One region of the Rhodoferax sp. ZS1R25 genome, then DNA from elsewhere that is predicted to be linked to it. Evidence: predicted binding sites of a transcription regulator. Region 1 holds the regulator's gene; each other region holds the start of a gene.
What was found. Region 1 encodes LexA, which represses DNA repair genes until DNA is damaged. Its sites were predicted from a motif close to ACTGTATNNNNATACAGT; they were not measured.
Positions count from the first base shown of each region.

Region 2: the regulator LexA is predicted to act here: its motif matches at 2,902-2,919, upstream of AC097R_RS09165 (DNA topoisomerase IV subunit B).
Region 3: the regulator LexA is predicted to act here: its motif matches at 5,649-5,666, upstream of imuA (translesion DNA synthesis-associated protein ImuA).

Region 1 is NZ_JBWMAZ010000002.1:51,504-61,893, forward strand. Features, by position in the region: gene AC097R_RS11045 (hypothetical protein) at 1-948, shown strand, start outside; gene AC097R_RS11050 (D-2-hydroxyacid dehydrogenase family protein) at 977-1,984, opposite strand; gene AC097R_RS11055 (hypothetical protein) at 2,054-2,380, opposite strand; gene lexA (transcriptional repressor LexA) at 2,402-3,076, opposite strand; gene AC097R_RS11065 (asparaginase) at 3,191-4,162, shown strand; gene adk (adenylate kinase) at 4,205-4,861, opposite strand; gene kdsB (3-deoxy-manno-octulosonate cytidylyltransferase) at 4,975-5,751, opposite strand; gene AC097R_RS11080 (Trm112 family protein) at 5,761-5,943, opposite strand; gene lpxK (tetraacyldisaccharide 4'-kinase) at 5,924-6,979, opposite strand; gene AC097R_RS11090 (ExbD/TolR family protein) at 6,985-7,413, opposite strand; gene AC097R_RS11095 (MotA/TolQ/ExbB proton channel family protein) at 7,439-8,065, opposite strand; gene xseA (exodeoxyribonuclease VII large subunit) at 8,353-9,660, shown strand; gene AC097R_RS11105 (superoxide dismutase) at 9,709-10,290, shown strand.
Region 2 is NZ_JBWMAZ010000001.1:1,904,312-1,914,701, reverse strand. Features, by position in the region: gene parC (DNA topoisomerase IV subunit A) at 1-17, opposite strand, end outside; gene AC097R_RS09170 (lytic transglycosylase domain-containing protein) at 24-893, opposite strand; gene AC097R_RS09165 (DNA topoisomerase IV subunit B) at 899-2,869, opposite strand; gene AC097R_RS09160 (MFS transporter) at 2,995-4,209, shown strand; gene AC097R_RS09155 (hypothetical protein) at 4,211-4,336, shown strand; gene AC097R_RS09150 (SDR family oxidoreductase) at 4,359-5,171, shown strand; gene AC097R_RS09145 (class I SAM-dependent methyltransferase) at 5,168-5,746, shown strand; gene dapA (4-hydroxy-tetrahydrodipicolinate synthase) at 5,781-6,674, shown strand; gene bamC (outer membrane protein assembly factor BamC) at 6,701-7,783, shown strand; gene AC097R_RS09130 (hypothetical protein) at 7,860-8,045, opposite strand; gene AC097R_RS09125 (hypothetical protein) at 8,201-8,698, opposite strand; gene AC097R_RS09120 (JmjC domain-containing protein) at 8,691-9,827, opposite strand; gene AC097R_RS09115 (FKBP-type peptidyl-prolyl cis-trans isomerase) at 9,841-10,374, shown strand.
Region 3 is NZ_JBWMAZ010000001.1:1,239,668-1,250,057, forward strand. Features, by position in the region: gene arsC (arsenate reductase (glutaredoxin)) at 1-367, opposite strand, end outside; gene AC097R_RS05930 (aquaporin) at 372-1,061, opposite strand; gene AC097R_RS05935 (arsenate reductase ArsC) at 1,058-1,555, opposite strand; gene AC097R_RS05940 (ArsR/SmtB family transcription factor) at 1,600-1,923, opposite strand; gene AC097R_RS05945 (fasciclin domain-containing protein) at 1,975-2,457, opposite strand; gene AC097R_RS05950 (hypothetical protein) at 2,623-3,423, shown strand; gene AC097R_RS05955 (methyl-accepting chemotaxis protein) at 3,633-4,337, shown strand; gene AC097R_RS05960 (substrate-binding domain-containing protein) at 4,394-5,563, shown strand; gene imuA (translesion DNA synthesis-associated protein ImuA) at 5,687-6,445, shown strand; gene AC097R_RS05970 (Y-family DNA polymerase) at 6,414-7,781, shown strand; gene AC097R_RS05975 (hypothetical protein) at 7,788-8,258, opposite strand; gene AC097R_RS05980 (acyl-CoA thioesterase) at 8,319-8,807, shown strand; gene AC097R_RS05985 (patatin-like phospholipase family protein) at 8,867-9,961, shown strand; gene AC097R_RS05990 (Lrp/AsnC family transcriptional regulator) at 9,972-10,390, opposite strand, start outside.

The DNA.
Region 1 (10,390 bases):
GAGCAAGAGGACCCCGCTTCTGCCCGTGAATCAGTGGCGGTCAGCGTGGATACCGGACCGCTGCCTGCGACCCAGCAAGAGCCGCACAAGCGGCCCGAATTGCGCACCCAGCCACGGGCCCCCATGGTCCAGGCACTGGCCTCGGTCGACATTGATTTGCACTTGGACGATATGTTGCCGTCCGCAGCCGCCCCCATCAGCCGGTCTGGCCCCATGTCGCGCCCACCTGCCAATGACAGAACGCCTTCGCGGATGACGGGTCTGCGGGATTTCCATTCCAGCATGTCGGGCAGCTTGCGCTCCATCAACACCCAGGAGGTGTTGGATGTGCGCCAGCAGGCCGAGTTCTTCATGACGCTGGGGCAGTACGACGACGCGATTGCCCTGCTGGAGACCAGCATCCACGACAACGCCGAGTCCAACCCGCTGGTCTACCTGGACCTGCTGAAGGCACTGCACACGCTGAGCCGCAAAGAGCCCTTTGACCGCTACCGGGACGAATTCAACGCCTTGTTTACCGGCCAGGTACCGGTCTATGCCCAATTCAGCCAGCCCGGTCAGAGCCTGGACGCGTACCCCGAGTTGTGTGGCCACATCGCATCGCTGTGGCCTAGCAAGGCGGCGCTGGAGTTCATTGAGAAATGCATGGTGCGCGAAGCGAATGCTGCCGCCGTGGTCAATTTCGACCTGGAAGCGTTCCGCGAACTGCTGCTGTTACATGCGGTACTTACCCGTTTGTCGGAAGTGTCGGAGAGCGCCATGATGCCGTTCAGTGCGGCCAAAGCAGCGGTGGCGGAGGCTTCTGAGACCGATGCGGCCCCAGTGGCCGCCGCGCCCATGGAGGTGGACTTTGAGATATCCGACCTCGAAACGCCGGCGCCGCACAACCTGATCGAGTTCGAGGCGCCGGACGTGTCGGTGACGCCGCCTCCCGACACGCGCCCCTGAGAAAGCGCAGGCACCGTAGTGCCACGCTTTAGCGGCGCACTTGCAGGGCGCCGGGGTTGATGATGTTGGAGGGTGTGCCCTTGATGAAATTGACCACGTTGTCAAACGCCGCACCAAAGTACATCTCGTAGCTGTCCTGCTCCACGTAGCCGATGTGCGGGGTGCAAATGCAGTTTTCCAGGCGTAGCAGCGCGTGGCCCTGCAATATGGGTTCAGTCTCGAACACGTCAATCGCTGCCATGCCCGGGCGCCCGCGGTTCAGGCCCCCAATCAGCGCGTCGGTCTCAATCAGCTCGGCCCGCGAGGTGTTGACCAGCAATGAGGTGCTCTTCATGCAGGCCAGATCGGCTGCCGTAACCAGGCCCCGGGTGCTGTCGTTCAAACGCAGGTGCAGGGTGAGCACATCGCTTTCCGAGAAAAAAGCCTGTCGGTCAGCCGCGGCGGTATAGCCGTCTTGGGTGGCCTTTTCGCGCGAGGCTTCGCTGCCCCACACGAGTACCTGCATACCAAATGCCTTGCCATAGCCGGCAATGAGCTGGCCAATGCGGCCATAGCCCCAGATGCCTAGAGTTTTGCCTTTGAGCACATTGCCCAGACCAAAGTTGGCGGGCATAGAGCCCGCCTTCAGCCCGGACTGCTGCCAGGCGCCGTGCTTGAGGTTGCCGATGTAATGGGGCAGCCGGCGCATGGCGGCCAAGACCAAGGCCCAGGTCAGTTCAGCGGGTGCGATGGGCGAGCCTACGCCTTCGGCCACTGCAATGCCGCGCTCCGTGCAGGCCTGGACGTCGATATGGGAACCCGCGCGCCCGGTTTGGGCGATCAGCTTGAGTTTGGGGAGTTTTTCGATCAGGGAACGCGTGATATGGGTGCGCTCCCGGATCAGCACGATCACATCTGCGTCCTTGAGCCGGATCGACAGCTGGCCCATGCCCTTGACGGTGTTGGTGTAAACCTTGGCGGGGTAAGCCTCTAATTTTGCCGAGCATTGGAGTTTGCGTACGGCGTCCTGATAGTCATCCAGAATCACAATGTTCATGCGCCCCATTGTGCCTCGTCGGCAGGGGCGTTTTGCGCAACGCCCCTGCCTGGAATCGTTGTGCGGTGTTCAGGCGGCTTCGCAAGCCGCCAGGCGGTCCAGTTCGGCGCACACATCGGCCATGCGGCCTGAGATCACCATACGGCCCACGTCGGAGCGGGGCTGCCCGCTTTCCATGACACGAACCACGCGCAAGGGCTTGGGTTGGTGCACATTTGTGCCTCTAGCCCGCGTAGAGCTTGCGCGAGGCACTACAAAATTAGGAGCAACGAGGCGCTCGGCCGGCTGCGGTGCGGCGTAGCTCGGCAACTGGCACGCGGGGGCGGGCAACAACCAGGCCAGGAGGTGGCGCAGAGGCGCCAGAAAGTCGGGCTTCATCACGAGGGCGGTATTCATGGTCGGGGCTTTCTGTCTGCGTTACATCAACATGGTGTTACGAATCAGGCCGACGGCCAAGCCCTCGATCTCGAAAGGCTCACCGGGCTCGACCACGATGGTTTGGTAATCGGGGTTTTCGGGGTGTAGCTCGATCAGGTGTTTGTTGCGGCGAAAGCGCTTGACCGTCACTTCTTCACCCAGGCGGGCCACCACGATCTGGCCATTCTTTGCGTCCTTGGTGGCTTGCACGGCCAGCAGATCGCCGTCCATGATGCCGGCGTCGCGCATGGACATGCCGCGCACCTTCAGCAAGTAGTCGGGCTGACGCTGGAACAGGCTGTTTTCCACGTAGTAGGTGCGGTCCACATGCTCTTGCGCCAGGATGGGCGAGCCCGCGGCCACACGGCCAATCAGGGGCAGAGCCAGCTGGGCCAGACCGGGCAGGGGAAGGGCGAACTGCTTCATGCGCGACTCTTGCATGGAGCGCAGCACATCGCCCTTGAGGCGGATGCCGCGCGAGGTGCCGCTGACCAGTTCGATCACACCTTTGCGGGCCAGGGCCTGCAAATGTTCTTCGGCGGCGTTGGCAGACTTGAAGCCCAGCTCGGTGGCGATTTCCGCCCGGGTGGGGGGGGCGCCGGTGCGCGCAATGGCGCCCTGGATCAGATCCAGAATTTGCTGTTGGCGGGCGGTGAGTTTGGGACTTTCAAGCATACTGACTCCTTCATGTTGGGTCGGCGCTGGCTGTGTGTCTGTACACACTGTTTTCTCATCCAGTAACTGTATTTTTAACCAGTTTTTTGATAAATGCAAGTGGGGCGGTGATGTATGGCTAAAAAAGTAGTGGTTTTGGGCACAGGGGGCACGATCGCAGGCCGCTCGGAACGCGGATCGGACAACGTGGGCTACAAGGCCGGGCAGGTGGGCGTGCAGTCACTGTTGCAGGCCATTGCCCCTCTGCAAGCCGCGCTGCAGGGTCGCACGCTGGTGGCGGAGCAAGTTGCTCAGGTGGACAGCAAGGACATGGGCTTTGCCGTATGGGCCGCGCTGGCACAGCGCTGTGCCCAGTACCTGCAGGACGAGGACGTAGAAGCGGTGCTGGTCACCCACGGCACCGATACGCTGGAGGAAACCGCATTTTTTCTGGAACAGGTGCTGCCCCCCGCGTTGCTACAGGCCAAGCCGCTGGTGCTGACCTGCGCCATGCGTCCGGCCTCTGCCCTGACGCCTGATGGCCCACAGAACGTGCTGGACGCCGTAGCCGTGGCCCTGGATAGCGCGGCGCGTGGCGTGCTGGTGGTGTGCGCGGGCGCGGTGCACAGCGCCCGACGGGTGCAGAAGAGCCATACCTACCGCGTGGACGCCTTTGATTCAGGCGACGCCGGGCCGGTGGCCGTGGTGGAAGAAGGGCGGGTACGTTGGTTCGGTGTGCCGGCCGCTGTGGCGCCATCACGCGCGGTGGATCTGCAGGCGCTGCCCAGTGCGGTCTGGCCCCGGGTAGAGATCATCATGAACTACGTAGGCGCGTCGGGCGCCATGGTGCGCAGCCTGGCCAAGGCGGGTGCCACGGTGCCGCCCCTGCGGGGCCTGGTGGTGGCGGGCACCGGCAACGGCACCTTGCATGGGGACCTGGAGGCCGCCTTGCTCGAGGTGCAGCAGCAGGGCGTGCAGGTGGTGCGGGCCAGCCGCTGCGCACGCGGGCAGGTGGTGGCAGGCGAGGCCACCGCCGCCTTGCCGCATTCACAGGGCTTGCCACCGGTGAAGGCGCGCATCGCGTTGATGCTGCAACTGATGGCGTAAAAAAAGCCGCGGATGCGGCTTTTTAGAGAGCGTTTGAGGCGCTTACTTGGTCAGCGCTTCAAACACCCGGCTGGTGATCGCGTCCACATCGCCCATGCCGCTGATGGCGCGGTATTGGGGAGCGGTGGCGGGGTCTTTCTGGGCCCAGCTGGAGTAGTACTCCACCAGCGGGCGGGTCTGGGCGCTGTACACGTCCAGACGCTTCTTCACGGTTTCTTCCTGGTCATCAGGGCGTTGCACCAAGGGCTCACCGGTCACATCGTCCTTGCCTTCCACCTTGGGTGGGTTGAACTTGACGTGGTAGGTGCGGCCCGAGGCGGGGTGCGAGCGTCGGCCGCTCATGCGTTCGATGATGGCGTCAAACGGCACATCGATTTCCACCACGTAGTCCAGCGCCACGCCGGCTGCCTTCATGGCGTCGGCCTGGGGAATGGTGCGGGGGAAACCGTCGAACAAAAAGCCCTTGGCGCAATCGGGCTGGGCGATGCGCTCTTTGACCAGGTTGATGATCAGGTCGTCACTGACCAGGCCGCCGGATTTCATGACGGCATCGGCCTGCAAGCCCAGGGGTGTGCCCGCCTTCACGGCAGCGCGCAGCATGTCACCGGTCGAAATTTGTGGAATTCCGTACTTTTGACAAATGAATGTGGCTTGCGTGCCTTTGCCAGCGCCAGGCGCGCCCAACAGAATGAGTCTCATGGATACCCTCGGATAAAACAAAACTTTTTGGCGTTGCGGTTGGCACCGCTTCGGTGCACTTTTTGAACGCGCGTACAGCGTCGGAGAATAGCACGGGCTTCCCCGCAGCCAGCTTACAGCTGCGCCTGCTGTCCCTGGATGATGGCGCGCACGCGGGCCAGGTCTTCTGGGGTGTCCACACCGGGGCCAGGTGCAGCGTCGCTCACGTGCACCGCAATGCGGTGGCCATGCCACAGCGCACGTAGCTGTTCCAGTGCTTCGGTCACCTCAATCGGTGCCTGCGGCAACAGGGGGAACTGGCGCAGAAAACCCACGCGGTAGGAGTAAATGCCAATGTGGCGCAACGGCGCGAGCGGCGGCAGCGACTGGATGCCCTGGGCAAACCCGTCGCGCCACCACGCGATGGGTGCGCGGCTGAAATACAGGGCCAGCTTGGCGGCGTCCAGCACCACCTTCACCACATTGGGGTTGGTGAAGTCGGCCACCTCGGTGATGGCGTGGGCCGCTGTACCCATGCTGGCCTGGGGCGTGGCCTGCAGCAGCGCGGCCACGGCGGTCACCAAGGCGGGGTCGAGCAAGGGCTCATCGCCCTGCACGTTGACCACGATGCTGTCGTCCGGCAGGCCCAGCAGATCGCAGGCCTCGGCCAGACGGTCGCTGCCAGAGGGGTGGTCTTCGCGCGTCAGCACGGCGTCGATGCCGTGCGCCTGGCAGGCTTGCAAAATGGAATCGCTGTCGCCAGCCACTACCACGCGGGTGCCGGGCGGCACGCCTTCGCGCACGCGCTGGGCCACGCGCACGACCATGGGCACGCCGCCCAGGTCGGCCAGGGGTTTGTTGGGCAGGCGCGAAGAGGCCAGGCGGGCCGGAATTAAAACGGTAAAGCTCATGGCCGGTGTTTACAGGCCGAGTTCGGTGTCGCTAAGCACGCGGGCTTCGTTTTCCAGCAGGATGGGGATGCCATCGCGCACTGGGTAGGCCAGGCGGGCGCTGCGCGAAATCAGTTCCTGCTTTTCGCGGTCATAGTCCAGCGGCCCCTTGGTCACGGGGCAAACGAGCAATTCAAGAAGTCTTGTGTCCATGGGGGGATGATAGCGGTGGCACCAGCGGCTGCAGGCACTGGTCTAGGTGGGTGTAGAAGTCGGCCGGCAGGGTTTGCAGCAGCGGAACGGCCAGGGCGTCTGGCACGCTTTGCCATAGCTTCACCGCATCCTTTTCGGTGCAAATCAGCTGGTAGCCCCCGTCGATACTGCGCGAGAAGCTATCAAAATCATAGTGATCCGGTAACGCCTGGGTGTTGGCAATGGGCATGCCTGCAGCCCGCAGCATGGCGAAGAAGGCCTCAGGCTGGGCGATGCCCGCCACCGCTAGTAGCGGCGCAGCGCCTTGCGCTCGCAAGGTGTGCAGGGGAGTCGCCTGGCCCTGAGCGTTCAGCGCATGGTCGGCCAGCGCGCGCTGGGCTTGCCAACCCGCCACTGCCGATGGGCCGGTCTTCAGTACCAACAGGCGCGCATCGTCTTGCCCCGCCGCGGCCAGGGCCTTGCGCGGCCAAGGCTCACGCAGCGGGCCAGCGGGCAGTACCCAGCCATTGCCCACGCCGCGGGCGTCGAACACGCAGACCTCCAGGTCGCGGTACAGCTCGTAGTGTTGCAAACCGTCGTCACAAACGATTAGTTGGGTGTTCGGATGCCGGGTCAGCAAGGCCGACGCGGCGGCGTAGCGGTCGCGGCCCACAAACACTGGCACCTGGGTCTTGCGACGCAGCAGCAGGGGTTCGTCGCCCACGGACTCTGGTGCGGAATCTGTCCGCACCTCCTGGCACTCCGTGCTGTTGCGGCCATAGCCACGCGACACGATGCCGACCTGTAAGCCCTGCGCCTGCCAATGCGTAACCAGTGCCAGCACGGTGGGGGTTTTGCCGGCACCACCCGCGATGGCATTGCCCACCACGACCACCGGTACAGGCAGGCGCTGAGACTTCTTGATGCCCCAGCGGTACAGCCACCAACGTAACGCGACGAGGCTGCGATACAGCAATGCGAGGGGGAGCAGGGCGCAGGCCAAGGCGCCGCGGCCCGTCCAAGCCCGCAGCAGGGCTTTTTCCAGGCCTGCGCCCATGGGGCTTATTTGCCGCCCGCTTGGGCGGAAGACTGGGTGGCGAAGGTGATCTGGTTCAGGCCCGCACGGCGCGCCGCTTCCATCACGGTGACCACGGCCTGGTGCTTGGCGCTGGCATCGGCGCTGATGATGACCACGGTGTCTTTGCCGGCCTTGGCGTTTTCGGTCAGGGCGATGGCCAGGCTCTCCAGGCTGCGGCCAGCCAGCGGGTTGCGGTTCACGGTGTAGGCGCCATCGGCGCTGACCAGCACGATCAGTTCCTTGGGATAGTCGCGCTGAGCGTCCGCGTCGGCCACCGGCAGCTTGAGCTGAAGCTCGGTGAACTTGCTGTAAGTGGTGGAGAGCATCAAGAAGATGAGCACCACCAGCAGTACGTCGATGAAGGGGATCAGGTTGATCTCGGGCTCTTCGTGGCGGCGGGGGCGAAAGTTCATGGCAGTTGGCTAGAGAATTCGCGCCTTATTTGCGCATGGCTTTCAGGTGCCGCGTCAGGTGCTCGGCAGCCAGTTCCAGCGTCAGCAAATACGCGTCCACGCGTCCGCGGAAGTAGCGCCAAAAGATCAGCGAAGGAATCGCCACGATCAGGCCAAACGCGGTGTTGTACAGCGCAATGGAAATGCCGTGCGCCAGCTGGGCCGGGTTGCCGCCGCTGGCGCCACCCGGTGCTTGCGAGCCGAAGATTTCGATCATGCCGACCACGGTGCCAAACAGGCCCATGAGCGGCGCAGCCGAGGCGATGGTGGCCAGCGCGCTCAGGTAGTGCTCCAGGCGCTGCGTTACCACGCGGCCTGCGCCTTCCATGGTGGCGCGCAAGTCGTCGTCAGAGCAATGCGGGTTGCTGTTCACGGCGCGCAGGCCACTGGCCAGCACCTCGCCCAAGGCCGAGTTCTTTTCCAACTGGGTCACCACATCGGGGGCGGGCAGGCTGGTGCGTGTCACGCTCAGCACTTCTTCCAACAGCCGGGGCGGCGCCACCTTGGAATCCTTGAGGTTGATGAAACGTTCAATGACGATGGCCAGGGCCAGGATGGAGCATGCAATCAGCGGCCAAATCGGCCAACCAGCGGCTTGTATGATGGAAAACAAAAGGTGAACTCCGCGCAGTTGAAAAGCTGGCCGATTATGGCGTACCGCTGACCACCAACCGCCCACAATTCTTGTGGATAACTTTGTGCAAAAGCACACCTGCGTGCCGCGCCAAGCCGCGCCAATGCGTGTTTTTGACACATTGATGACAAATGCAGCAGAAAAATACCTAATGAATTCAATAGCTTACAACGCAGCGCCGTGCTTCCCACGGGGGGCGGTCGTGCTGGGGGCTCACTCCCCCGAGGTGTGGAGCAATTGGGTGCGTGGCACCGGCAAGCTTCACCATGCTTGACACCACATCAAGTGCTCCCAGCGCGTCGGGTCGGCGTGTCTGGCAAGTCGCCGCCCTGTGTCAGGCGCTGGCGGACACGCTGAATGCGCGCTTCAACCCGGTGCGGGTGAGTGGCGAAATTGCCAGCTTTACCCGCGCCACCAGTGGCCATTGCTATTTCTCGCTGAAAGACCCCAACGCGCAACTGCGCTGCGCCATGTTCAAGCGCGCCGCCAGCCAGCTGGACTTTCAGCCCCGCGAGGGGGAGTTGGTCGAAGTAACAGGGCGCCTGGACGTGTACGGCCCGCGCGGTGATTTGCAACTGATTGTGGAAAGCATGAGCCGCCAGGGCCAGGGCAATCTGTTTGAGCAGTTCATGCGGCTCAAGGCGCAGTTGGAGGCCCAGGGGCTGTTCGATGCGGCCCGAAAGCGGCCACTGCCCGCGATGCCCCAGCGTGTGGGCGTGGTCACCTCGCTAGGCGCGGCGGCCTTGCATGATGTGGTGACGGCCTTGCGCCGGCGTGCACCCCATTTGCCGGTGCTGCTGGCACCCGCGGCGGTACAAGGCGCTGCGGCGCCCGCCGAGCTGGTGCGCGCGCTGGAGTCTCTGTACGCCTATGTGGACGCACAGGGGCAGGGTGTGGATGTGATTTTGCTGGTGCGCGGCGGGGGCTCGATGGAAGACCTCTGGTCCTTCAACGACGAGCAACTGGCCCACGCCATTGCGCGCAGCCCGGTGCCTGTTGTGGTGGGGGTAGGGCATGAGACCGACTTCACCATTGCGGACTTTGTGGCCGACCTGCGCGCGCCCACGCCCACGGCGGCGGCTGAACTGGTGTGCCCACCCACCCAGGCGCTGGAAAGCTTGCTGGACCAGACGCAGGACCGCATGCAGTCGGCATTGGAGCGCTATGCCGACCGACAGGCGCAGCGGCTGGATGTGGTGACCTCGCGTCTGGGCCGCCCCTCGTCGCTGGTAGCCCAGCGCCAGGCGGCCCTGGTGGCTGCCCACCAGCGCATGCGCCAAGCCCTGCGCAGCGATTTGCAGTGGAAGCAGTCGCAGTGGATGCAACAGCAGCAGCACTGGCAGCCTACGGCTCAGCGCGCACTGCGCACGCTGCAGGAACGCACGGCCCGGGCCGATTTGCGCTTGGGCTTGTTGGACCCGACGTTGGTCCTGCGCCGTGGTTACGCCTGGTTGCACGATGCCCAGGGCAATGCGGTAACGTCGGTAGCGCAGGCGCAGGCAGGCGACGCGCTGCGTGCATCCCTCGTCGACGGTACGGTTGATCTCCGTGTGGTCGATTCGTCGCCCAATTAGTTTCTACAATTCACGTTTACCCACCCACTTACCAACCGAGAGGATTTCATGGAACACACCTTGCCCGCTTTGCCTTACGCGATTGACGCACTTGCTCCCGCCTACTCCAAAGAGACATTGGAGTTCCACCATGGCAAGCATCACAACGCGTATGTGGTCAACCTCAACAACCTGCAAAAGGGCACTGAGTTTGAAAACCTGTCTCTGGAAGAAATCATCAAGAAGTCCAGCGGCGGCATCTACAACAACTCCGCGCAGATCTGGAACCACACCTTCTTCTGGAACTGCATGAAGCCCGCTGGCGGTGGTGAGCCCACCGGTGCGCTGGCCACGGCCATCAACGCCAAATGGGGCAGCTACGCCGCGTTCAAGGAAGCCTTCGTGAAGTCTGCTGTGGGCAACTTCGGTTCCGGCTGGACCTGGCTGGTGAAGAAGCCTGATGGCTCGGTGGACATCGTCAACACCGGCGCTGCGGGTACTCCCCTGACCACCGCTGACAAAGCGCTGTTGACCGTGGACGTGTGGGAACACGCCTACTACATCGACTACCGCAACATGCGTCCCAAGTTCGTGGAAACCTTCCTGGACAAGCTGGTGAACTGGGGCTTTGCAGAAGCCAACTTCGCCTGAGGCTGGTTCAGCTTCGCAAAAAGGGCTCGAGGGGTAACCTTCGGGCCCTTTTTGCTGGACGGCCTGGGCTTGTGCACAAAAAAATATTTCCTCCAATGGT
Region 2 (10,390 bases), on a different contig from region 1:
GTGGTTTGGTCAGTCATGTTTCTTCAGTCAGCTATTCGGGTGTCCGGCTCAGGCGGGCGCTGCAGGGGCGCCACCATGTTGCCGCGGCCAACGGCACCGCCCAGGGCCACGCCCTGCGCGCCGGGCGCTTTCAAAATATAAGGATCACGGGCGCCGGCCATCACGTAGCCCTCGCCATAGGTGGCTTTCACACGGCCAGACGCCGTCTTGTTCACCTGGGCCACGGGTACGGGTTTGAGCGCGGTGTACAGCTCGCCCACGGTGACCACGTAGTTCTGGGTTTCCTTGAAGTTGGGCACCTTGTTGCCCGCGCGCTGCACCGCGCCCTCGCCCGCGTTGTACGAGGCCAGGGCCAGGTCCAGCTTGCCGGGGAACATGTCCATCAGCAGCCGCAGGTAACGCGTGCCCAGGTTGATATTGGTCTTGGGGTCGGTCAGCTTGGACTCCACCGAGCGCCGGCGATCGCCATCCACACCAAAGCGGCGCGCCGTATCGGGCATCACCTGCATGAGGCCAATGGCGCCCTTGGGTGATACGGCGTCGGCGTCAAAGCCAGACTCGGCAGCCACCAGGGCCTGCAGCAGCTCGTAATCCACCCGGTAGCGCGCGGCGGCGTCTTTGAGCAGGGGCTGTATCTTGCGGTAGCGCGGCGAGGACTCGAAAAACTCGGCCAGCTTGGGGTTCACGCCGGGTGCTGCGGGTGCCACAGGCGCGGCGTCTCCCGGGGCAGCAGGCTGCACCGGTGCACGGTAAAACAAGGTGTAGCGCGCGTCCACCTGCTGGTCAGAGAAGTAGCTGCGGCCTTGCTCGTCCACCCACACCCAGACATCCGCCCGGGCATGAAATGAGGCCACAGCCCCCATCAACAGTGCGCAAGCAGCTACTAATTTCATAGCAATCAGACGTCGATCTCCACCGAATCGCCATGCAGCTCCATCAGCTCACGCCGGGCCGCGGCCTCGCCCTTGCCCATGAGTTTGGTGATCAGCGCCTCGGTCGCGCCAAAGTCGATGGCGCCCAGCGCCACGGGTAGCAGGCGGCGGGTGTCGGGGTTCAGCGTGGTGTCCCAGAGCTGCTCGGCATTCATCTCGCCCAGGCCTTTGAAGCGGCTGATGCTCCAGGCGCCTTCGCGCACGCCTTCCTTGCGCAGCTTGTCCAGGATGGCGGTGAGTTCGCCTTCGTCCAACGCATAGGCCTTGGAAGCCGGTTTTTTGCCACGCGCCGGGGCATCCACGCGGAACAACGGCGGGCGCGCCACAAACACATGGCCGGTTTCAATCAGCTTGGGGAAGTGGCGGAAGAACAGGGTCAGCAGCAGCACCTGGATGTGCGAGCCGTCCACGTCCGCGTCCGACAAGATACAGACCTTGCCGTAGCGCAGGCCGCTCATGTCGGGCGTGTCATTGGGGCCGTGGGGGTCCACGCCAATGGCGACCGAGATGTCGTGGATTTCGTTGTTGGCAAACAGGCGGTCGCGGTCCACCTCCCAGGTGTTGAGCACTTTGCCGCGCAACGGCAAGATGGCCTGGTTTTCCTTGTCGCGGCCCATCTTGGCGCTGCCGCCGGCGGAGTCGCCCTCCACCAGAAACACCTCGTTGTAGGCGATGTCTTTGCTCTCGCAGTCGGTCAGCTTGCCGGGCAACACGGCCACACCGCTGCTCTTGCGCTTCTCGACCTTCTGGCCGGCCTTTTGCCGCGTCTGCGCGGCCTTGATGGCCAGCTCGGCCAGCTTTTTGCCATAGTCCACATGCTGGTTCAGCCACAGCTCGAGCGTGGGGCGCACAAAGCTGGACACCAGGCGCACGGCGTCACGCGAATTCAGGCGTTCCTTGATCTGGCCCTGAAACTGCGGGTCCAGCACCTTGGCGCTGAGCACGTAGCTGGCGCGGGCGAACACGTCTTCGGGCATCAGCTTCACGCCCTTGGGCAGCAGGCTGTGCAGCTCAATAAAGCTCTTCACCGCGGTGAACAGGCCATCGCGCAGGCCGCTCTCATGCGTACCGCCGGCGCTGGTGGGGATCAGGTTCACATAGCTCTCGCGCACTGGCGCACCGTCTTCGGTAAAGGCCACGCACCAGCTGGCGCCCTCGCCTTCCGCAAAGTTGTCGCTCTGGCTGTCGGCAAAGCCTTCGCCGTCGAACAGCGGAATGACGGGGTCGCCATTCAGGGTCTGCATCAAATAGTCTTTGAGGCCGCCTTTGTAAAGCCAGTTCTGGCTGTCCTTGGTTTTCTCGTTCACCAGCGTCACGCTGACGCCGGGCATCAGCACGGCCTTGCTGCGCAGCAGGTGGGTTAGTTCGCCCATGGGCAGCACGGCAGATTCAAAATACTTGGGGTCGGGCCAGACGCGCACGGTGGTGCCCTGCTTGCGGTCGCCCTCGCCAGCCTTGCGCACTTGCAGGGCCTCGGTCACGTCACCGCCCTCGAACACGATGTGCGCCACCGAACCCTCGCGGTAGGTGGTGACTTCCAGCCGCTTGCCCAGCGCGTTGGTGACCGACACCCCCACGCCGTGCAGACCACCCGAGAAGCTGTAGGCGCCGCCTGAGCCCTTGTCGAATTTGCCGCCGGCATGCAAGCGGGTGTACACCAGCTCGATCACGGGCGCCTTCTCTTCGGGGTGCATGCCAAAGGGAATGCCACGGCCATCGTCTTCAATGCCCACCGAGCCGTCGGCGTGCAAGGTGACCTTGATCTTTTTGCCGTGCCCGGCCAGCGCCTCGTCGGCGGCGTTGTCCAGCACTTCCTGGATGACGTGCAAGGGGTTGTCGGTGCGGGTGTACATGCCCGGGCGCTGTTTCACAGGCTCCAGGCCCTTGAGCACACGGATCGACGCTTCGGAATATTCGGGGGGTGGTTTCACTGCCATAGCCTTCCATTGTAGTGCGGGGGATTGAATTACCTGTATAAACATACAGAAACGCCGCCTACACATTCCCCCAATCTGTCACTGCCGCTTCAGCAACCGCCCGGCAAACTGGCTACAGTGCACGCATGACCCAACCCAGCAAACCGCTTTCCATCATTCAAGTTTTGGCCTGTGGCGCCACCATCGTCACCCTGTCCATGGGCATACGCCATGGCTTTGGCCTCTGGCTGCAACCCATCACCCAGGCCCAGGGCTGGACGCGCGAGACCTTTGCCTTCGCCATCGCCATCCAAAACCTGACCTGGGGTGTGACCGGCATCTTTGCCGGCATGGCGGCCGACCGGTTTGGGGCGTTCCGCGTGATCCTGGTGGGGTCGGTGCTCTATGCGCTGGGGCTGGTGGGTATGGCCTATGCCAATACTCCGCTGCTGTTCACCCTGGCCAGCGGTGTGCTGATTGGCACGGCCCAGGCCGGCACCACCTATGCGGTGATCTATGGCGTGATTGGCCGCAATGTGTCGGCCGACAAACGCTCCTGGGCCATGGGGGTGGCGGCCGCTGCGGGATCGTTCGGACAGTTTTTGATGGTGCCGACCGAAGGTTTTCTGATCGGCCACATGGGCTGGCAAGAGGCGCTGGTGATTCTGGGCGCGGCCTCGTTGCTGATGATTCCGCTGGCCTGGGGTTTGAAAGAACCCAGTTTCGTGGGCAATACCGCCCCCAAACGTGAACAATCCATCGTCCAGGCGCTGCGCGAGGCCTTCAAGTACCCCAGCTTCCAGTTGCTGATGGCGGGCTACTTTGTCTGTGGCTTCCAGGTGGTGTTCATTGGCGTGCACATGCCCAGCTACCTGAAAGACAAGGGCCTGTCGCCCCAAGTGGCCAGCTACGCGCTCGCGCTGATCGGCCTGTTCAATGTGTTTGGCACTTATGCGGCGGGTGTGCTGGGCCAAAAAATGCCCAAGAAGAACATCTTGGCCTTTATCTATTTCGCGCGTGCCGTGGCCATCAGCGTGTTTCTGGTGGTGCCCCTGACGCCCGCCAGCGTCTATGTGTTTTCTTCCGTCATGGGCCTGCTGTGGCTATCGACTATCCCCCCCACCAATGCCACGGTGGCGCAGATCTTTGGCGTGGCGCACCTGTCCATGCTGGGCGGTTTTGTGTTCTTCAGCCACCAGATCGGCTCGTTCATGGGCGTGTGGCTGGGCGGTTTTTTGTACGACAAGACCGGCAGCTACGACATCGTCTGGTACATCGCCATCGCATTGGGCGTGTTGGCCGCGCTGGTGAACCTGCCAGTGCGCGAGGCGCCCATCCAGCGCGCGGCGCTGGCGCATTGACGTGAGCAAACCTCGCAGTTTGCTCCTCTGGGGTGCCGCTACCGCTGCGCTGCTGGGGGTGTTTTACCTCTACACCCAACCTGACTTTCTGGTCCAGCTGGCCAACCAAGTCTGGGCCTGCTTTTGATGGAACCCGCATGACTAATCGCCTGAACACCACCATCATCACCGGCGCTTCTGATGGCATTGGCGCCGAAATGGCGCGCCAACTGGCCCGCCAATACGGGGCCAAAGCGGCTTTGGTACTGGCGGCGCGCAACGCCGCCCTGCTGAACGCCGTGGCCCAGCAATGCCTGGAGCTAGGCGCCCAGGTGCTGGTGGTGCCCACCGATGTCTCGGTGGAGGCCCAATGCCGCGCCTTGGTGGAGCAGACCGTACAGCGCTTTGGGCGTATCGACGCGCTGATCAACAACGCGGGCATCTCTGCGCAGGCCTTGTTCAGCGATGTGAAGGCGGAAGACCTGGGCTGGTACGAGCAGCTCATGCGTGTCAACCTCTGGGGCAGCGTGTGGTGCACCCATGCGGCCCTGCCCCACCTGAAAGCCAGCCGCGGCCATATCGTGGCGGTGTCGTCGCTGGCCGGGCTGGTGGGCGTGCCAGGGCGCACCGCCTACAGCGCGTCCAAATTTGCCATGGCGGGTTTCTTTGAGGCCCTGCGCACGGAGCTGCGCGGCGTGGGCGTGAGCGTGACTACCGCCTACCCTGGCGTGGTGCTCACCAACATTCGCAGCCGCGGCCTGAACGCGACCGGCCAGGCCGCAGGCTCCAGCGGCTTGAAAGAGGACGATGCGATGACGGTGGAAGAATGCGCGCGGCTGATTTTGGATGGCATGGCCCAGCGCGAACGCGAGGTGGTAATGACCACCAAAGGCAAGCTGGGCCGCTTTGTAAAGCTACTGCTGCCTGGCCTGGTGGAAAAGATGGCGCTGGCGGCCCTCAAAGATCACGTGAAGCCGCAATGACGCCGGAGACAGCGGAACACGGCAGCCTCAGGGCCTCCCCCTGGGTCCAGCGCTGGAGCCATCTGCTGGCCCCGGGCGCCGAGGTGCTGGACGTGGCCTGCGGCGCTGGACGGCACCTGGAATGGTTTCACCGCCGCAGCCACGCCGTGACCGGCATAGACCGCGACATTGCAGTCGCAGCGCAGCGCGTTCCCCAATCCACCCTGGTCCAGGCGGACATCGAAAATGCGCCCTGGCCGATGGTAGAGGGCGAATACCCCCAACAGTTTGGCGCCGTTGTGGTCACCAATTACCTGTGGCGCCCTCTCTTGCCCACCCTAGTGGCCAGCGTGGCGCCCGGCGGCGTGCTGCTGTACGAGACCTTTGCCGCTGGCAACGAAACCGTGGGCCGGCCGAGCCGACCCGACTTCCTGCTCAAGCCCGGCGAATTGCTCAGCGCCTGTGCGGGTTTGCAGGTGGTGGCCTATGAAAACGGCTACCTCGACCAGCCACCCCGCTTCGTACAACGTATCGCCGCTGTACGTGTCTTTACCCACGCGACATCCGGGGGTGTGCCAGCCCGGCATGCACTCTAGTTAAAATGCCCGTTTACCGAACAATCCACTCGACATGAACGCTTCTAAAGGTCCGATCCGGGGCAGCATCGTAGCCCTCATTACCCCGATGCTCGACGATGGCTCCGTGGACTACCCCGCGTTGCGCAAGTTGATCGACTGGCACATCGCCGAAGGCACTGACTGCATTGGCGTGGTTGGCACCACGGGCGAGTCCCCCACCGTCAGCGTGGAAGAGCATTGCGAAATCATCCGCGTGTCAGTGGAGCAGGCGGCTGGTCGCGTACCCATCATGGCCGGCTGCGGTGGCAACTCCACGCGCGAAGCCATTGCCTTGGCCAAGTTTGCCAAGGGCGTGGGCGCCGACTGCCAGCTGCAGGTCGTGCCCTACTACAACAAGCCAACCCAGGAAGGCCAGTTCCAACACTTCAAGGCGATTGCCGAATCCGTGGACCTGCCTGTGGTGCTGTACAACGTGCCCGGCCGATCTGTGGCCGATATGGCGCACGACACCGTGCTACGCCTGGCAGAAGTGCCTGGTATTGTGGGCATCAAGGAAGCCACCGGTAACATCGAGCGCGCCCAGTGGCTGATCAAGGAAGCGCCCAAGGGCTTCTCCATCTACTCGGGTGACGACCCCACCGCCGTGGCGCTGATGCTGTGCGGCGGCCATGGCAACGTGAGCGTGACCGCTAACGTGGCGCCCCGCCTGATGCACGAGCTGTGCGTGGCCGCGATTGCTGGCAATGTGGCCCGTGCCATGGAAATCCAGCTGCAACTGCTGCCCCTGCACAAGGCACTGTTTGTCGAATCCAATCCCATCCCCGTGAAGTGGGCCGTGGCCCGCATGGGCCTTTCCAAGCAGGCCCTGCGCCTGCCTTTGACCCAACTCACCGCGGCCAACCAGCCTGTCGTTGAGAAGGTACTCAAAGCCGCCGGACTGATCTAAGTCCCCCTTACCGTTCTAGGACATTCGTGAATTCCACTTCCAAAGTTTTTCTGCTGGCTGCGGCCGTCGCGCTGGGGGGCTGCTCGGCCCTGGAATCCGACAAGGTTGATTACCGCAGCACCGGCAAAGCGCCGTCGCTGGACATCCCCCCCGATTTGACCCAGTTGTCCAAGGACACCCGCTACACCATGGTCGGTGGCGCCGTATCGGCCTCGGGCTACCAGGCCAACCAAGCGGCCACCAGCAAGGCGCCCATTGCGGCGCTGGCCGTGGGCGATGTGCGGGTTGAGCGTGCGGGCAACCAACGCTGGCTGGTGGTCAACCGCCCGGCGGAAAAACTGTGGGAACCCGTGAAAGACTTTTGGCTGGAAAACGGCTTTCTGCTGGCCATGGACCAAAGCAACCTGGGCATCATGGAAACCGACTGGGCCGAAAACCGCGCCAAGATCCCGCAGGACATGATTCGTGCCGCATTGGGCAAACTGCTGGATTCGCTGTACTCCACGCCGGAGCGTGACAAGTTCCGCACCCGTTTGGAGCGGGATGCGAATGGCAACACCGAGATCTTCATCAGCCACCGCGGCATGCTGGAGGTGTACACCACCAATGGCGAAAAACAAACCGTGTGGCAACCACGTCCAGCGGATCCTGAGCTGGAAGCGGAATTCTTGCGCCGCCTGATGGTCAAGCTCGGCATGACGCCGGAGCAGGCCAAAGCACAGGTAGCGGCCAGCACGAGCAAGCCCACGGCCACCGTGAGCACCGTGAACGGCCAACCCGCTGTCTTGCTGGAAGAAGGATTTGACCGCGCCTGGCGCCGGGTCGGTCTGGCGTTGGACCGCACCGGTTTCACCGTGGAAGACCGGGACCGCAAACAGGGGATTTACTTTGTGCGCTACGTGGCAGCCACTTCGGAGAACTCCGAACCTGGCTTCTTCAGCAAGCTGTTCAGCGGTTCTGGCAAAGCCGCGCCGCCTGCCAAGTACCAGATCGCCGTGCGAAGCCAAGGTGAAAGTTCCACCGTGAATGTGCTGGACGCCACTGGAGCAGCCGAAACATCTGCCGTCGCACAGCGCATCGTCAAGGTCATCGCGGACGACATCAAGTAAATTCATCTGTGCTGCCTTTGGCAGTACAGGGACGAAAAAAAACCACCTTGCGGTGGTTTTTTTCTCTGCAAGCAGATTACTGCTTGGCTGGCTCGGAAGCAGCAGCGGCTGCAGCAGCAGCAGCAGGAGCTTCAGCAGCAGGCGCTGCAGCGGGTGCAGGAGCAGCAGCTGCGGCAGCAGCAGCAGGAGCTTCTTCTTTTTTACCGCAAGCAGCCAGGGCAGCGGCAGCGATCACGGCTGCCAAAACGAGAGATTTGTTCATTTTTAAAAACTAAGTGAGTTAACGAAACAATTTCCGGAAATTGTCTAACCAGCAAGCTGGCCAGCCCTGACAAAAAGCGTTCGATCTCTTTTCACCAGAGTTGTAAATTATACAAGACCCAAAATGGTGCCCGCGGGTAAACCCTCTTGCCCCGTTTACAGGCCCAAAATAGTGGCAGGAAAACCGGGCGAACTTTGCCTGCGGCACTCTTCCAGTTCCTCGCACAGCAGCACTCTGCGTTGCGGTTCCGTACCTGCCACCCCCACGCTACGCGTCACGTCCAGGCGGCGCATGGCCCATGCAGGGCTCCACAAGGCGCTGGGGAATTCACTGGCGTCCAGATGCTTGCACACCCGGCAGTCAATGAGGTGGTCCCACAGCCCGCGCCATTGCACAAACCGGTGCTGGTTGCGCTGAACCCCATCGTAGCTGCGTGCCAGCAGCGTCAAGCGTCCGCCTTTGCGCGACCAGGCATGCAAAGACTCGACCACCGCCTTTTCCCGCAGCGGCCAGTCATTGAAATCCGCATCGCTCCAGACCATGGTGAGCCAGCCCTCGTGCGCGGCGCACGCCAGTGCATCGCGCACCATTTGCGTGAATTCGGAGGGTCCCGAGAAGGGACCGTTCAACAGGGGTGAAGTGGCGTCAGTCATCGGGATGCAACCAGCCGGAGCCGCACCAGTCTTCCACCAACGCACGTGCGCCCGCACTCAGGCGTTTGACCTCTGCGGCGCTCAAGCCTCGCGTGTTCGCCAACTGCTGCATGAACTGGGCATCTTTGCCCGACGCATTGAAACTCTCACCATTGATGAACACGTGGTCTGTGTCGTACAGCATGCGGGTTTTGCGGTCCAGGCGTACCGCGCCCTGCACGTCGCCATCGCCATCGCCGCCGTCAAACCACACCTGGGCCTTGGGTTCACTCAGGTACTCGCCCAAGGCGCGGGCCACGGCCTTGGGGTCTTGCAGGGCTGCGCGCAAAGCTTCCTGGGCAAAGTCCAGTAGCGGCGCAGGCATGGCACCGCTATGGGCCACCGCATCCTGTTTGGGATCACGGTACAGGCTGGGAGCAACCTCATCCATGGCCTGCTCTGCCAGCCGCTGCAAAATCTCCTGCGCAAGCTCAGCGCGGTCTGGCGAGCGAAAGCCAATGGAATAGGTCATGCATTCGCCTTCAGCCACACCATCATGCGCGTACTTGGGTGGCAGGTACAGCATGTCCCCGGGCTCCAACACAAACTCTTCTTCGGGCTCAAAATTCGCCAAAATTTTGAGCGGGATATCGGGCTGCAAGCTCAGGTCTTTCTGGCGGCCAATGCGCCAGCGTCGACGGCCATGGGCTTGCAACAAAAACACGTCATAGCTGTCAAAGTGCGGTCCCACGCCACCGCCATCGCTGGCGTAGCTGATCATCACATCGTCCAGGCGCGCATCGGGCACAAATCGAAACTGGTTGATCAGCGCGTGCACGCGCTCGTCATGCAGATCCACCCCCTGCACCAACAGGGTCCACCCGGCTTGCTTAAAGGGCGGCAGCGCTTTGCGCGCGAACGGGCCGTGCTTGAAGCGCCAATCCGCCGCGTCTTTGGCAGACGCCTGCACCACCAACCGCGACTCCACATCTTCTTGCGCGGCCAAGTCCAGCAGCTCGGGACGGTCCAGCAACGGCCGAAAGCCCGGGATCGCCTGGCGGATGACCAGCGGCTTCTTCTGCCAGTGGCGTTGCATAAAGGTTTGTGGCGACAAACCGCCCAGGAGTTGCAAGGGTTCTTGGATGTTCATGGGACAATTCTGCATGGAAATTACTCAACAATGCGTCGTTGCCCTCACCTGGACGCTGAAAGACACTTTGGGCGAAGAACTGGACGTTTTGGACGAGCCGGTGGAATTTTTACTGGGCGGTCATGACCTCCTGCCCCCCATTGAAGCGGCGCTGCAAGGCCACGTGGCAGGCGAGGCCTTGGACCTGCAGATTGAGCCCGAACAGGCGTTTGGTGATTTCAATGACCAACTGCTATTTCTGGAGCCACGCGCCCTCTTCCCCGCGGAACTGCAAGAAGGCCTGACCATGGAAGGCCACGCGCTGCCAGCAGGCTGCAACCCGGACGCGCCCAAAGACGCGCTCTACACCATCACTGACATTTACCCCGAGCACGTGGTGCTGGACGGCAACCACCCGCTGGCGGGCATCGCCATTCGCATCAGCCTGAAAGTGGAATCGGTGCGCGAAGCCACCGAGGAAGAAATTGGCCGCGGCACCGCTGGCACCGGTTTTTTCCGCATTCAGCCAGTTCACGCCTCCGCCCCCGGCAGCGACACATTGCACTAGCGGTCGCATCTGCTCG
Region 3 (10,390 bases), on a different contig from region 1:
ACGCACCTTGCTGGGGGTTGGGCAGTATGTCTAGCACCTCTTCACTGGGGCGGCACAGCCGGGTGCCCAAGGGCGTCACGACCACCGGGCGGTTGATGAGGATGGGATGCGCCAGCATGAAGTCCACCAGTTGGTCATCGGTCCACTTGGGATCGGCTAGGCCCAGCTCTTCATAGGGTGTGCCTTTCTCTCGCAGCAATGCACGCGGGCTGATACCGATGGCCGCGATCAGGGTCTGCAGCGTGGCCTTGCTCGGTGGTGTTTGCAGGTACTCGATGACTTCGGGTTCTTCGCCAGAGTTGCGGATCAAAGCCAGGGTGTTGCGGGATGTGCCGCAGGCAGGGTTGTGATAAATCGTGATGGACATGGGTTCAGTCAGGCTTGTGGGAAGTTGGGGTTGTCGAAGCCGGTGCGCCTTCCGACCATTTGAAGAGAGCAAGGGCCAAGGCCGCGCCCACCACTTGGCTCACGATGAAGCCGGCCACGTCTGTGGGCCGGATACCGGAGAAGGTGTCGGTCAATGACCGTGCGATGGTGACGGCAGGATTGGCAAACGAGGTGGACGCGGTGAACCAGTAGGCTGCCGTGATGTACGCCCCCACCGCAACCGGGACGAAGTCGGGCCGGGTCTTGGCGACGTTCAGGATGATGGTCAGCAGGCCGAACGAGGCCACGATTTCACTCCACCACTGGTGGGAGCCCGTGCGCACATGGGTGGACTCCATCAGCAGTGGCAGCTCGAACATGTAGTGGGCCGCCATCACGCCAGCGATGGCACCCAGCACCTGAGCAACCAGGTAGACGGACGCCTTGCCCCAGGTTGCACGCTTCAATGCCACCTCGGTGAATGTCACCAAGGGGTTGAAGTGCGCACCCGAGGCTGGCCCAAAGGTGGCGATCAAGGCGATCAGAGCCGCACCGGTGGCCAGGGTATTGGCCAGCAGCGCAACGGCGACGTTGCCGCCCGCCAGCCGCTCTCCCATGATGCCGGAGCCCACCACCGTGGCCAATAGCATGGCCGTGCCGATGAACTCCGCCACAAACTCCTTGCGCCAGTTCATACCGTCTTGCCGATTTCGTCCATTTTGGATTTGAGGCTCATGCGGTCCAGTGAGGACGCCGGCAACGCGGTGAACAGCTCGATGCGCTTGCGCATGATGGCTGCCGTGTCCCGGAAAGCACGGCGCTTTTGGTCGTCCGTGCCTTCGATGGCCGCTGGGTCAGGAACACCCCAGTGGGCCGACATGGGCTGGCCTGGCCAGAATGGGCACTGCTCGCCGGCAGCTTGGTCGCACACCGTGATCACGTAGTCCATGACCGGTGCACCTTCAACCGCAAACTCGTCCCAGGACTTGCTGCGCAGGCCTCGTGTGGAGAAACCATTGTTCTGAAGCAACTCAATGGCAAACGGGTTTACCGTGCCGTTGGGGTGGCTACCTGCAGAGAAGGCTTTGAACTTGCCACGGCCCAGCTCGTTGAGCTGGACCTCGGCCAGGATGCTGCGGGCGGAGTTGCCGGTGCACAGGAAGAGCACGTTGTAGACTTTTTCGGACATGGGAATCTTTCAGAAATGGGTTTGTTGAAGGCCTGATACCAGGCTTAGCAGCAAGCGGCGCCAGCCGCATCCACCTCACAGGTCTGGCCACCGCAGCAGTTTTCTGTGAGGTAGCCGACCAGCTCATTCATGGCGGCGAAGTTGGCGCTGTAGTGGATTTTTCTGCCCTCAGGGCGGGCCACGATGAGCCCTGCCTGGGTCAGTTCTTTCAGATGGAAAGACAGAGGGGGAGCTGGCATTTCCAACGTCTCGGCGATGACGCCGGGGGTCAGGCCCTCGGGCCCGGCCTGCACCAGCATCCTGAACACCGAGAGGCGGGTTTCGTGGGCCAAGGCGCCCAGGGCCTTCACCGTTTGTATTGCGTCCATATCGGTCTCCTCTTGGATCTTGGTAGTGGTGTCGGCCTGGGGTGCCCGGGGTTACTTCTTGGGAGGCATCAACACTGTGTCAATCACCTGCACCACACCGTTGGACGCCTTGAGATCGGCCTGGGTGACCACGGCGCTTTCGACCGTCAAGAAGGTGCCGGCTTTGTACAAAGAAATGCTGTCACCGGTGGCGGTCTTCTGCGGGCCGTTGTTGATGGAGTCCGAAGTCAGGTTGGCGGCCACCACGTGGTAGCCCAGGACGGACTTGAGCAATTCCTTGTTACCGGCCAGCTCGGCCAGCTTGCCTGCTGGAATGGCGCTGAACGCTGCGTTGCTGGGCGCAAACACGGTCACGGGACCGGCACCGCCCAGAGAGTCAGCCAGGCCGGCATCCTGGATCAACTTGGCGGCCGTGGTCAGATTGGGATTGTGGGAAATCGTCTCCATCACGGTTTCCGCCTGGGCGCTATTTGCCCAGCCAGCGGCGATTACGAGGGCGGAAGCAGTGAGGTTCAACAGTGCACGGTGTTTCATACGTATTCCTTGAATTGATGGATCTGACGGGTGTCACCAGGGGCAATCTGGCAATCACTTCAACAATTCTAGAAATATTATATTAAACAAATATGACACCCGCTTAGGACGGTCGTGACGCCAAACTGAGATGATGTTTTTGCAATAAAACTGAGAGAGGCCAATATGAGCGCAGACGTAGACAAGCCAATTCGATTAGGGGTGTTACCGGCTCACCTCGGGCTCGGAGATGCTTTAAAGGCTTTGGAGCCCGTAGCTGCGTCCATGCAGGCTATCGGCCAAATTGTCGGTGCTGCGATGCAGGCATTGCCTGCATTTCTACCGAAGGTAAACCACGTCATCGAGCGCATGAACGCCTTTCCAGAGGTGGTTCGAGAAGGCAGCATAGCGCTTGCCAAACTCGGTTGGTTCTACGACTTACAGTTCTACAGCTCCGACTTCTGGGACATCTTGGAATGGGTGCGAAAAGACAAGGTGGCTGAGGTCGATGATTTTTTCATCACTCACTACGAGAAATCCGCTGCAGGATTGCAAGAGCGATTGCTTGTCGCCTATCCTGACCGAGCGGAGCCTTTGCGCCAGGCCTTCTTGGCGGAATCACAGGGGCTGCACTTTGTTTCGATTCCGGTTCTGCTGGCGCAAGCCGATGGAATTGCCGTCGATATCGTGGGCGGCAAGCTTTTCAAGAGTGTGAAGAAACGTCCACAGGCAGCGGGCCGCATTGACGAGATGGCGCTTGCGGAGTTCGATCAGAAATTCCTGGCTGCGCTGATGCAGAACGGCGGCTTCAATGCTTCCGAGGAAAACATGCACGAATTCCCTCACGCTCCGAATCGGCATGAAATCATGCATGGCCGTGACATTCTCTACGGCACCAGGCACAACTACTTGAAAACGCTCTCTCTGTTGGCGTTTATCGGCTTGCACGTCCCCGACATCTTGCGGGCAGACGCCCCGGCGCAGTAAGCAGCGAATACGGGTCTCGCACCGTCCGCAAGAAAGAAAAAGGCCGCGTGGTTGCGGCCAGAGCGACGGTGAAGTCGAATCGGACTGATTCACTGTGTAGCCGATCTACTGGCGGTTTACATGCCATTCAGTGGCGGATTCCAAATGCGAATCGATGGCGGATTTGCTATGCCAATCAGTGGTGGAGTTGGTGCGAATACTCACTGAGTTTGTCCAACCGCACAGAGAGTCAGGCCGCGACCGTTGAAGAAGCGACATCTTCGATTGAAGATCTCAAGGTCACCGTTTCGAGCAACGTCAAGAGTTCGGTGGAAGCCACTGCCTTGGCCAAGCAGGCCAACCAGCAAGCCGAAATTGGACGCGCAATCGCCAACCAGATGGTTAAAACGATGGCGAGCATTGATGAGTCTTCGAAGAAGATCTCTGATATCACAGGGTTGATTGACTCCATCGCGTTTCAAACCAATATATTGGCCCTCAATGCAGCCGTGGAAGCCGCCAGGGCAGGAGAGAACGGGCGCGGGTTCGCGGTTGTGGCCTCAGAGGTCCGCTCCCTGGCTGGCAAGAGCGCTGATGCTGCCAAGGGCATACGTGTATTGATCGACGACAGTACCTCACGGGTTAATTCAGGCAATGCACAGATTGCGAAGGTGGGTGAGGCCGTCCAGCTTATTTCCCAATCTATTGGTTCTCTCGATGCGCTGATCTCAGAGATCCATGCGGGCGGAGCCAGCCAGAACAGAGATGTGAATCAAGTATGGGATTCCATCAAGTTTATGGAAACTTTCACACAAGAGAACGCGGCGCTTGTGGAGGAAATGGCATCTGCCGCTGCAAGTACCGGCAAGCAGGCGGCGGATCTTTTGCAAGTCGCCAACGTCTTTCGGTTGTCCAGGCCAGCACTTGCTGCCTGAGGACATCGTCTGCCAAGTCTGATCTCCCCTCCTCGCGAAGACTCCATTGGATTGTTATGAAATCTCCTGTGACAAAAATTTTATTGGCCCCATGGGTTGCCATGGTCCTTGGCATTTCGGCGCAGAACGTTCATGCGCAGGCAGCGTCTGCTTCACCCAAAACTGAAGCTTCATCCAATGCGGTGTCTGCCAATATTGGGGTTCTTCGAGACCAGTACACCCGGCATGTTGAACGGCGCGTTCTGGGTTCGCTGGCCCGAAAAAAGATGTGGGATGGTCCGACTGCGGGGCCCATCGCCAATCAGGGCAAGACAGTGATCTACATTGCCGCTGACTTGCGCAATGGGGGGGTGTCCGGGGTTGCTCATGGATTGAATGAAGCCTGCCTGGTGGTGGGGTGGCGCTGCCAGGTTTTGGATGGTCAGGGGTCCGTTGAGATGAGAACCTTGGCATTCCAGAAAGCACTGAAGGCTGATGTGGATGGCATCGTCTTAGGGGGTTTTGACGCAAATGAGCAGCCCACTGCGCTGAAGGAAGCCAACAAGAAAAAAATACCAGTGGTCGGGTGGCATTCCAGCAGCACGGCGGCCGGTGCGCCGGAGCTTTTCTACAACGTGGCGACCAATTCGCAGGATGTTGCCGAGACAACGGCTTTGTATGCAGTTTTGGAGTCGCGGGGCAACGCGGGCGTTGTCATCATGACGGATTCCACGTACTCCATTGCATTGGCAAAGTCAGACGCGATGGCTCGAGTCGTGAAGAACTGCCGCGGCTGTACGTTGCTGGGTATTGAAAACATACCCATGGCAAACGCGGCGCAGCTTATGCCGTCGCTGACGGCAGGGCTCATGCAGAAATATGGTTCGCAATGGACCCATACGCTCGCCATCAATGATGTCTATTTTGACTTTATGAAACCAACGCTGGAGGCGGCCAGTTTTCGGCCTATGAACCTGTCGGCAGGCGATGGTTCTACCTCTGCGTATGAACGTATCCGCACCTACCAATTCCAAGCCGGAACTGTGCCGGAGCCGCTGAACCTGCACGGCTGGCAAATTGTGGATGAACTCAACCGCGCCATGTCCGGGAAGCCACCCAGTGGGTACAACACCCCGGTGCATTTGGTAACCCCCCAAACGATTCTGTTTGATGGAGGCCAAAACAATAATTTTGATCCGGACAATGGCTATCGAACCGAATACAGGCGAATTTGGGGCAAACGCTAGCGGGTAGCAAACGCGGGGCCGCTGCAGCCCCCGCGGGGGCTTGAAACCCTGTTCTTGATTTTGATAGCAGGGGTGTTTTCCATATACTGGTTATAAATACAGTTACCAGTCAAACCCCTTGCCATGTCTAGCGTTGCGCGCATTTTCTCCTCCGGTTCGCCGGACCTGCAAGGCATCCACGCCGATGTCTGGCACGCGCACGCCCTGGCCTCGGCGCCGCAGGCCGTGCAGCCCACGGGTGATGCACGGCTGGACGCCCAGTTGCCCGGTGGCGGCTGGCCTGTGGGCGCGCTGATCGAGCTGCTGCAGCCCGCAGGTGTGCACAGCGAATGGCGCCTACTGCTGCCGGCGCTGGCGCGCAGCGGGCAGGGCCCGGTGGTGCTGGTGGGGGCGCCGCAGCCGCCATTTGTGCCCGCGCTGGCGGCGCAGGGGCTGGCGGTGGCACGGCTGGTGTGGGTCACGGCGCAAGCCGCCACGGCCCGGCTCTGGGCGGCCGAGCAGGCGCTGCGCTGCGCCGAGGTGGACGCCGTGCTGGCCTGGCTGCCCCAGACCCGGGGCGACCAGCTGCGCCGCCTGCAAATGGCCGCGGCCGAGCACCACAAACTGCTGTTTGTCATGCGGCCCCCGAACGCGCAGGCCGATGCATCGCCCGCGCTGTTGCGCCTGCAGCTGGTGCCCCAGTCCCCCGCGCAGGGCGCGGGCAGCGACACGCTGGCTGTGCACATCCTCAAACGCCGTGGCCCGCCGCTGGCAGACCCACTGGTGCTGCAGGCCCGCCCGGCGCGCTTGGCCGTGTGGCTGGCGGCCAGCCCGCGGCCGGCGATGGGGCCTGCGGTGAGGGAGGTGGACCATGCACTGGATCGCATTGCGGCTGTCGCCTGAACCACAGCCGGATGCCGTGGCCAGTCCCGACACGGCGGCGCTGGCCGACCCGCTGACCGCGCTGGCCTGGTGGGCGCTGCGCTTCACGCCGTTGGTGGCGCAGGTGGAAGACACGCTGGTGCTGGAGGTCTCGGGCAGCGAACGGCTGTTTGGTGGCCGCCCGGCGCTGTTGCAGCAGTTCTTAATGCCCAATGAGCTACTAGCCCCCGTAGACACTGCGCAAGGCGCTACATCTTTAGTAGCAATGGCGCGGCTGTGGAGCAAGTCGCAGGCCGCGCCCGATGCCCTGCCGGTGTACACCCTGGCCGCAACACGGCCGCACCTGCCCACGCTGGCGCGCCTGGGCGTGCGCACCTGGGGCCAGCTGCGCGCGCTGCCACGCGGTGGGCTGGTGCGCCGCTTTGGCGCCGGGCTAGTGGATGCGCTGGACCAGGCCTATGGCCAGGGGCCCGAGGTCTACCCCTGGTGCACCCTGCCCGAGGTGTTTGACGCCCCGCTGGAGCTGGCCGCCAGCGTGGAGTCGGCCCCAGCGCTGCTGTTTGGCGCGCGGCGTTTGCTGGCGCAGCTGCTGGTGTGGCTGCGCGCACGGCAGCGCGGCGTGCTGGCGCTGGAGCTGCTGTGGGACCTGGACGCACGCCGCGCCAACACCCGCCATGTGGATGCCCACCACACGGGCGGCCAGCAGGGCCGGCTGGAGCTGCGTACCGCCCAGGCCACGCAAGACATGGCCCACCTGCAGCGCCTGCTGGGCGAGCAACTGGCCCGCGTCACATTGCCCGCGCCCGTGCTGTACCTGCGCCTGCGCAGCCTGCAAACCCAGCCGCTGGCGGGCGAGAGCCACAGCCTGCTGCCCGACGACCTGCGCAAGGGCGACAGCCTGCACCAAACGCTGGAGCGCCTGGGCGCGCGGCTGGGGGCTGATCACGTGTTGTGCGCCCATCCCCTGGCCGACCACCGGCCCGAACACATGCAGCGCTGGGTGCCTTGGCAGGCGCCCCACGTGAATAAGGGCGCTCCTAAATCAGGAGCTGCTGGCGCAATGAATACGGGGGCTGGTGGCCTAAAAGACTCTCAACTGCTGGATGAGGCCGCCGCGCTGTACCCCACCTGGCTGCTGCCCACGCCGCAGCGCCTGGCGGTGCGCCAGCAGTGCCCGCAGTACCAGGGGGCGCTCACGCTGCTGGCCGGCCCGCAGCGGCTGGAGACCGGCTGGCTGGAGGGCGAGCCCGCGCTGCGCGACTACTTTGTGGCGCGCAGCCCGCAGGCCGGGTTGGTGTGGGTGTTCCGTGAACGCATGGGGGCACAGGCCTGGTACCTGCATGGGCTGTTTGCCTGAGCGCGCCTAACGCATCCGAAACTTGAACTGCACGACCAGTGCCCCGTCCACCTTGTCCACATTGGGGATCAACCCCAGGTTCACGCCAAAGCGCGTGCCCTCGTACGTGGCCATGGGCAGGGCGGCAAAGAAGACGCCGCCGTTCTCAATGGCCGGGTAGCCGTTCATCACGCCCACCGCGGCCCCCAGCTTCCAGCCACCCAGCGACAGGGGCAGCCAGTTGACGGCAGCGTAGGTGGTCGTTTGGCGAATGCTGTTGTTGAACGCGCCGGCCATCAGCGCCACGTCGGGCTGCAGCCGGTACTCCACGCCCATGCCCACGTTGTTCTCGTTGTAGTTTTTGTCGCGGTTCACGTGGCTGGAGAAGCCGCCTAGGTTGACCCAGAGTGCGCCCGCGTCTGGCAGCCCCGCGTCGGCCCACACGGCCCAAGGGACGCAGGCCGCACTCACCAGCAGCAGATAGCACCGAGTCTTCATGCAAGTCCCTCACGCTGGCGCAAGGGTACACCCGCGCGGCGCTCTTTTACACTCCTGTCTATGAACCTCCCCACCCACCAACTCAGCATGACCGTGCTCATGTCGCCCGACATGGCCAACTTCTCTGGCAATGTGCACGGCGGCGCCATTTTGAAACTGTTGGACCAGGTGGCCTACGCCTGCGCCAGCCGCTACGCCTCGCGCTACGTGGTCACGCTCAGTGTGGACCGGGTGCTGTTCCTGCAGGCCATCCATGTGGGCGAGCTGGTCACCTTTCTGGCCAGCGTCAACTACACCGGCAAGTCGTCCATGGAAATCGGCATCAAGGTGATTGCCGAAAACATCCGCTCCCAGGAAGTGCGCCATGTGAACAGCTGCTTTTTCACCATGGTGGCGGTGGACGACCACGGCAAAGCCGCCCCCGTGCCACCGCTGCAGCCCGAGACGCCTGATGAGGTGCGCCGCTTTGAGGCGGCCCAGCTGCGCAAGCAGCTGCGCCACGAGCTGGAGCAGAAGTTCCGCCAGACCCGGCCCAGCGGCACAACCTAAGGGATAACCCTATACTGATTCACAGTTGCATGTCCTCTTGTGCACCGAAAGGACCTTCTGTGATCGACCTCCCTCTCTCCGCCCGGCGCCTCTTGCCGTTGACCAGCGGCGGCCTCTTCAAGCGGCTGTGGCGCACGCGCCTCACCACCCCGTCTCCCGCCCGGCTGAACCTGGCCCTGCAAGGCGGCGGTGCGCATGGCGCCTTCACCTGGGGCGTGCTGGACGCACTGCTGCAAGACCCGCGCATGCACATCGAGGGCATCAGCGGTAGCAGTGCCGGCGCCATGAATGCGGTGGTGATGGCGCAGGGCTGGATGACCGGTGGGCGCGAAGGCGCACGCGAAGCCCTGGCCCAGTTCTGGACCGAGGTGAGCCAGCAGCTGCCCTGGGGCATGCTGACCACGGGCGGGGGCGACGCCATCAGCCTGTCGCCCGCCACCAAGATGCTGGCGCAGTGGGCAGGGTTCTTTTCGCCCACCGAGCTGAACCCGCTGGCCATCAACCCGCTGCGTAGCCTGCTCAAGCGCCAGATCGACTTTGAGCGCCTGCGCGCCGAGAGCCCGTTCAAGCTGTTCGTGGGCGCTACTCAGGTCAACACCGGCAAGCTGCGCCTGTTCCGCGAACACGAGCTGACGGTGGACATGCTGCTGGCCTCGGCCTGCCTGCCCAAGATCCACCACACGGTAGAGATTGATGGCGAGCCGTATTGGGACGGTGGCTTTGCGGCCAACCCCGCAGTGTTCCCGCTGTTTTACGACTGCGCGGCCGGGGATGTGCTGCTGGTGCTGTTGGCGCCACTGAAGCACCAGGGCACGCCGCACACCAAGGAAGAGATCGAGGCGCGCATGGAGGAGCTGGGTTTCAAGGCCCACTTCATGCGCGAGATGCAGATGTTTGCCCGCGTGCAGGACGCAGCCCACGCCACCCAGCACCGGGGCCCGCTGGAGCAGCGCCTGCAAAGCGTGCGTTTTCACATGATTGACTCCAGCAACCTGGAGAGCCTGCAGCGCAGCGAGACCAAGATGCTGGCGCACGCGCCTTTTTTGAACCTGCTGCACGACCAGGGCCTGCAGCGCGGCCAGCAGTGGCTGGCGGACCATGCTGGGGCCGTGGGCCAGCGCGGCACGCTGGATATGCAGCAGTGGCTGGTGTGAGGGGGGTGCTTTAGCCTTCGCCCAGGCGCAGGGGCTGGTCTTCAAACTCTGTGTTCAGCACCACGGTGCTGGTGGTGCGCGCTACGCCGGGAATGGCCTTGATCTGTAGCAGCACGGCCTCCAGGTCGCGCGCGTGCGCCGTACGCACCTTGGCCAGCAAATCGTATTCCCCGGCCACACTGTGCAGCTCTTGCACGGCGCCCACTTCGCGCAGGCGCGCTGCAATGTCGCGGCAGTGTGCGCCGCCGTCGTTGCGGATGGCCACAAACGCCGTGAAATTCAGGCCCACGGTGAGCGGGTCCACGCTGATGGAGAAGCGGCGGATCACGCCGCGCTCCAGCATCTTCTTCACGCGCTCATGCACGGCGGCGGTAGACAGGCCCACCTCGGCCCCCACCTCGGCGTAAGAACGACGGCCATCTTCCCCCA